Hydrogenovibrio crunogenus: one gene and its partner. Each later gene encodes a partner of the first gene's protein in a complex. Links are inferred from orthologs where the notes say so. Each region holds a gene or a part of one and is shown on either strand. Other genes may lie near its edges. The genes, in order: fliM and GHNINEIG_RS03695.

Region 1 (3,085 bases):
AAAGACCGATGTTTGGTAGTGGTGTTGATTTGCCAAAAGATTATGCTGCCAAGTTATTAAAAGAGGTTGGGTCGGTTTTAGCACAAACCAACAATAGGATTAGTATTGCGGGACATACCGATTCATCAGGTTACCACTCTAATGCAGAGTACACTAACTGGGAGTTATCAGCTGATCGAGCCAATGCGGCCAGAAGATTGTTGTTAGATGGTGGTGTTGAAGAGAAAAAGATCGCTCAAGTGGTTGGACTGTCAGATACGGTGCCATTTGACAAGGAAAACCCGTATAATCCTCGTAATAGACGAATCAGTATAATTGTGCTGAATAAAGAAGCGGATGAACGCTTAAAAAGTCTAAGTGAAGCACCTGGGATGGAAGATTTATCAAAAGAATTGATTAACTCACCGCTTGACCAGAACTAACAATAATAGAATTAACTTAGGAACTTAAGGGATAGAACATGGCAGAAGAAGTTCAAGAAGAGAAAAAAAGCAGTGGTGGCGGAAAAGGAATGATTATTGCTCTATTAGTCATCATTGTTTTGTTGATTGTCGGTGTGGCTGTAATGACGTTTGTACTGTTAAGTGGTAATGGGGAAAACCAAACCGCTCATGCAGAAGAATCAGCGCAACATGCGCCAGCTGAGCACTCGGATGAACCAGTCGTTTCAAGTGAAGGTGTGGTACAACAATATTCTCCTAAGTTTAAACAGTATGAACCACCAGAGCCAGGCTCGCCTCCACAGTACTTTGCGATGGAACCGTTTGTGGTGAACTTTAAAGGAGAAGGGCAAGCTAAGTTTTTGGCGGTAACTTTAAAGTTTATGTCACATTACCCTCAGTTGATAACAGAGATGGAAAGTTATCGCCCAATTTTAAGAAACGATATCACTTCTTTGTTAAGAGTCCAAACATATAGTGTTATGAGTAAGGATGATGGTCCAGATATTTTAAGAGAAAAGATTCTAACGAAAGCAAGAGCGGTGTTGGAAAAAAGAAATATTTATCCAGATTTATTAGAAAACGTCTATTTCGAACGTTTTGTGATGCAATAAGATTAAATTTAGGTAACGTGAATGGATGATATTCTAAGTCAAGATGAAGTCGACGCCCTTCTTAAAGGAATGGGGGGCGGTGATGTTGATACAGAAGGGGATAATCCCGCTGAAGGAACATCTGCCAAGGTATACGACTTCACGAACCAAGAGCGAATTGTTCGTGGGCGTTTGCCTGCCTTAGATATTATCAATGAACGTTTTGCAAGAGGGTTTCAAAGACACTTTAATGAAATGATTATGTCCAGCGTGGAAGTTACTGCGGGCGAAGTCAAAATCATTAAAATGATTGATTATTTAAGAAACCTTTTTGTCCCAACCAGTTTAAACATATACCGAATTAACCCGCTTAATGGGGTATCGTTATTTACATTAGACTCCAAGCTGATCTTTACAGCAGTTGATATGTATTTTGGTGGAACGGGCTTGCTTCCATTCAAAATTGAAGGTCGTGAATATACGCCTGTTGAAATGAGTATGGTCAGAAGTATTTTAGATATGTCTTCTGAAAATTTACGCAAAGCTTGGGCGCCAGTGATGGATATAGAAATTGATTATATGCATTCTGAAATGAACCCTAAATTTGCCAGTATCGTTGATGCCACCGATATGATCGTCGTAAGCCCAATCAATGTACGGTTTGAAGGTGTTGAGGGGCGAGTCGATATTGTAATGCCTTATGCTATGTTGGAGCCTGTTCGAGATAAGCTTGAAGAAGGGATGTCTAACCTGCAAGGGGAGTCAGATAATCGTTGGTCAAGAACGCTTAAAGAAGAAACCAAAAATATTGAAGTTGAATTGGCGGTTAATCTTCTTGAGCTTCAGATGAACATGGACGACCTCATGAAGATGGAAAAAGGCGATATTATTCCGATTGAAATGCCAGAACTGGTCACAGTTAAAGCTGAAGGTATCGGAGTTATGAAAGGTAAAGTTGGTGAAAGCCGAGATCGAAAAGCGGTAAAAATTGAACAAATACTTCGTCATCCTGCATATCAGGAGAGAATGGTAGAAAATGTAAAGGAATGGTACGATGAGTGAAGAAGATGATTTAAGTGCATGGGGTGATGCTCTTGACGAGCAAGCAGAGGCAGAAGGAACTGATGCGGGGGGCGATGATCCATGGGGAGCTGCGCTTTCCGAGCAAGCTGCAGAAACTTCTTCTAACAACTCTGATGAAATTGATGCCGCTTCTTTTGATGCTCTTGAAAAAGGACGAGGCGACAGCTCAGAGAAAGTAGATTTGGATGTTTTATTAGACATTCCTGTCACGCTTCAATTGGAAATTGGACGAGCCAAAGTGTCTATTAGAAATCTTCTATCTTATACGCAGGGTTCGGTTATTGAGATGGATCGTCTAGCGGGTGAGCCTTTAGATTTATTGGTAAATGGAACATTGATTGCGCACGGAGAAGTCGTTGTTATTAACGATAAGTTTGGGGTGCGTTTAACAGATGTTGTCAGTCCACAAGAGCGAATTAAAAAGCTCAAATAGTGATTACCTCAGCATTAATATAGAAAAAGGGCTTCATAGTAAGCCCTTTTTTATGTAAAGAAGAAAAAATGGTTTCAAATGATTATTTAACACTTTTGGATTTAATGCATCCCAGTTCCGTTTTGGTGTTTCTGTTTATCACTTTAATGGTTTATCTGATTTTTAAAGTGTCCACTTTGCTGCTTAAGTTTTTATTGGTATTGGGTGTGATTGTCTTACTGATTGTCATATTGTCACCGGAAACCATCGATTATCTAAAGACGCTTCCTGTTAATTGATAATCAATTATTTAAAAAATTTAGAGGAAAGAAAAATCTGCTAAGGCCTAACAGATTGAATGAATGTTTGGTGGAGATGGGCGGAAACAAACTTTTCTATAGAAGTAGCTTTTTTAGAGGATTTTTTAGTAATTTAAAAGTAAGTGGTACATTAATAGTACATTACTTAGCTGCTTGCCATTGTTCGGATATCCAATTTTGAATTTCTGAGCTTAACCATAAAGCTTTACCTTTGATTACTCGATTTTTTGGAAATTC
Region 2 (3,292 bases), 770 kb from region 1 along the record:
TCTGCAAACCAAGTATAATTTATCGCATGTTCTGGATGGGGAAAAAACATTAAGAGAAGTCATGGTGGATGCTCCGGGAGGCTTGAAAATCATTCCTGCTGCTTCGGGTGTAAAAAGAATGGCTCAATTGACCCCGATGGAAAATGCTGGAATAATTAACGCGTTTTCTGAGTTAGATGGAATTCTGGATGTTTTAATTATCGATACGGCTGCGGGGATTGCTGATAGTGTGGTCAGTTTTTGTCGAGCGTCACAAGAAGTGGTGGTAGTGGTTACAGACGAACCTGCTTCAATGACAGATGCCTATGCTTTGATTAAAGTCTTAAGTCGTGAGTATAAATTAACTAACTTTAAGTTACTTGCGAATATGGCGCGTTCGGAGAAACACGGTAGAATGCTTTATGATAAGTTCTCCCAAGTTTGTGAACAGTTCTTAGATGTTACAATTGATTATTTAGGAACCATTCCATTTGACCATGATCTAAGAGAGGCGATTCAAAAACAGTCACCTGTTACCATTGGGAAGCCAATGAGTGAATCTGCAAAAGCCTTCCGAGAAGTTGCACAAAAAATTGAAGACTGGCCCATTCCAAGCGGAGTAACGGGATATTTACAGTTTTTTGTAGAAAGCTTATTTCAGACAACGTCTGACTAGATAGGGAATGTACTCTTTATGACTGGCACGGAAGCTTACGCCAATGTCCATAAACAAACATCGGGTGCAGCAATGAATATAGAGGCTTTCTTGCCTTTAGTAAAACGCATTGCTTATCACCTGAAAGGACGATTACCAGATAGTGTTATGGTGGATGATCTCATTCAATCTGGCATTATAGGGCTGATTGAGTCATCTCAAAAATTTGATGCGACTCAAGGTGCGAGTTTTGAGACCTATGCTGGAATCCGAATTCGTGGGGCGATGCTGGATGAGATTCGTAAAGGGGACTGGACGCCGCGATCGGTTTATCGAAAGTCCAGAGAAGTGTCTGAAGCGATTTTAAAAGTGGAATCGGAAAAGGGACGTGAGGCTCGTGATGAAGAAATTGCTGAGGTCATGGAGGTTTCGCTTGAAGAGTATTACCATATTCTTCAGGATACCAATTCAGCGCAATTGTTATCCATTGACGAGCCAGACCATGATGAGCTGGCAGAAGACCGAATGGTCGGGACAATTAAAACGCCTATTACAGAATTGGTAGAGTCCGATTTTCAGGGTGCGTTGGCAGAACAAATTAAAGACTTGCCAGAGAAAGAACAGCTGGTAATGGCACTTTATTATGATGAAGAGCTGAATTTAAAAGAAATTGGTGAAGTTTTAGAAGTCAGTGAGTCTCGTGTGAGCCAGATTCACAGTCAAGCGATAAAACGTTTGAAATCAAGACTTAGAGATTGGATTTAAAGTAGATTTGAGGAAAAAAGATGCAAATCGATAGAGATATGAATATTTTGGTAGTGGATGATTTTTCGACGATGAGAAGAATTGTCAAAAACCTATTGAAAGAGTTAGGGTTTAGCAAGTTTGATGAAGCGGATGATGGGTCAACAGCCTGGCCGATGATTCAAAGTGGTAAGTATGATTTTATTGTCAGTGATTGGAATATGCCGCAAATGACAGGGATTGATTTACTTCGTCATGTGAGAGCTGATGAAAAACTGAAAGAAACGCCTTTCTTGCTGATTACGGCAGAAGCAAAGCGAAGCCAAATATTAGAGGCCGCTGAAGCTGGGGTTGATGGTTACATTGTTAAGCCGTTCACTGCAGCAACACTGAATGGTAAAATTCAAAAGATTTTTGAGCGTGTTGAAGAGCGAAAAAAAGCAGCGGGTGCTTGATTTGCAAGTTTTTGATAAGAAGAAGTTGAAAAAGCCTTATGCACTTACTAGTGCATAAGGCTTTTTTTTTGAGTGAGGGGGAACTGTGAAAAATATAAAAATAAAACAAATAAAAACTTTATTGAAGGCCATGGAAAAAGAAGATTACGATAAAGCATCCCAAGCCTTGGATGAGATTATCGCGACTAGAGATGACAATTTATTGGAGCAAGTTGAGCAAATTGCTCAAAATTTACATGATACATTAGAACAGTTTGGCACAGATTCTTTGTTGCTTCAGCATACAAAACATGGATTGCCGGATGCCACAGAACGATTAGAATATGTAATTGAAACGACCGAAGAAGCAAGCAATAAAACACTGTCAGCGGCAGAAAATGCCATCGCTTTATTGGAAACGTTGGAATCACAAGCGACAGATGATTCTCAGAAAGAGTTAATCTCTAAAGCTCAATCCGAAGTAACTGAAATCATGATGGCTCAATCGTTTCAAGATCTTACCGGCCAAGTGCTAAACCGTGTCATCATGCTGGTGACCAGCCTTGAGCAGAGTCTGATGGAACTGATTGATAAATCAGGCATTCATATTGATGATATTCCCGATCCTTCCGATTCGGAAGAGGAACGTAAAGCACAAGAAATGAAAGGAATTGGACCTAATGTGACAAAATCCAGTCAACAGAATGCGGTTAGTTCTCAAGATGAGGTGGATGACCTTTTAGGAGATTTAGGGATTTAGAGGCTTTTGTGGATTGTTTGGTGGCATGGTCATTGCTTAATGTTTAGCAGTTAAAAATAGATGATTTGAGTGGTGGGTTTTTGACACATTGCAGCCACACGATAAAGCTTTAAGAGGGTTCACATTGTGGATGAGGAAATTTTACAGGACTTTTTAGTCGAAGCGTCAGAGTTGGTTGAACAGCTTGATGAACAGCTTGTTGAACTAGAAAACTCTCCATCGGATTCGGATTTATTGAATGCCATTTTCAGAGGGTTTCACACGATTAAAGGGGGAGCCGGGTTTTTAGGCGTCACACCGTTAATTGAAGTGTGTCATCGTGCTGAAAATGTGTTCGATAAAATTCGAAACGGTGATGTTGAATATGATTCAACGGCTGCAGATGTCATTATGCGCGCCTTTGATGCTATTTCCGATTATATTCAACAGCTTAACGACGGTGCCCGTGAACTGGAAGATGCTGATGACGGATTGTTGTCCGAATTGGATGCACTTTGGAAAGGGGGTGCAGCTCCACAAGATACTTCTGAACCTGCTCAAGAAGAAGCAGTAGCTCATCCTAAGTTGGAATTGCCGGAAGGTGTCGATCCTGATGGTGAAATTTCAGATGATGAATTTGAAGCCCTGTTAAATCAACGTGACGCGTTAACCAGCTCGGATTCTAATGAGCCAGACGCAGAAGAAGTCAAATTAGCGTTGCCAGATGATGTGGACCCTGAT

Evidence for each region.
Region 2: the proteins of fliM (region 1) and GHNINEIG_RS03695 are in contact, whole or in part, in a crystal structure (PDB 1F4V), measured with the Escherichia coli proteins. The link is inferred for Hydrogenovibrio crunogenus from one-to-one orthologs.

Annotation. Positions count from the first base shown.
Region 1 is NZ_CP032096.1:1,557,530-1,560,614, reverse strand. The notes cover bases 331-3,085. They hold fliM (flagellar motor switch protein FliM), read left to right. Parts: upstream 331-1,075; coding sequence 1,076-2,095; downstream 2,096-3,085. Other genes in these bases: GHNINEIG_RS07530 (helix-turn-helix transcriptional regulator), read right to left, coding at 2,990-3,085; GHNINEIG_RS07535 (hypothetical protein), read left to right, coding at 2,618-2,827; fliN (flagellar motor switch protein FliN), read left to right, coding at 2,088-2,549; GHNINEIG_RS07550 (flagellar basal body-associated FliL family protein), read left to right, coding at 461-1,054; motB (flagellar motor protein MotB), read left to right, coding at 331-422. In the rest of the region: more of motB, read left to right, coding at 1-330. UniProt on the Escherichia coli protein: FliM is one of three proteins (FliG, FliN, FliM) that forms the rotor-mounted switch complex (C ring), located at the base of the basal body.
Region 2 is NZ_CP032096.1:787,300-790,591, forward strand. Bases 165-3,126 are described here. They hold GHNINEIG_RS03695 (chemotaxis response regulator CheY), read left to right. Parts: upstream 165-1,419; coding sequence 1,420-1,833; downstream 1,834-3,126. Other genes in these bases: GHNINEIG_RS03685 (MinD/ParA family protein), read left to right, coding at 165-655; GHNINEIG_RS03690 (RNA polymerase sigma factor FliA), read left to right, coding at 674-1,399; GHNINEIG_RS03700 (protein phosphatase CheZ), read left to right, coding at 1,919-2,572; GHNINEIG_RS03705 (chemotaxis protein CheA), read left to right, coding at 2,699-3,126. Outside these bases: more of GHNINEIG_RS03685, read left to right, coding at 1-164; more of GHNINEIG_RS03705, read left to right, coding at 3,127-3,292. UniProt on the Escherichia coli protein: Involved in the transmission of sensory signals from the chemoreceptors to the flagellar motors.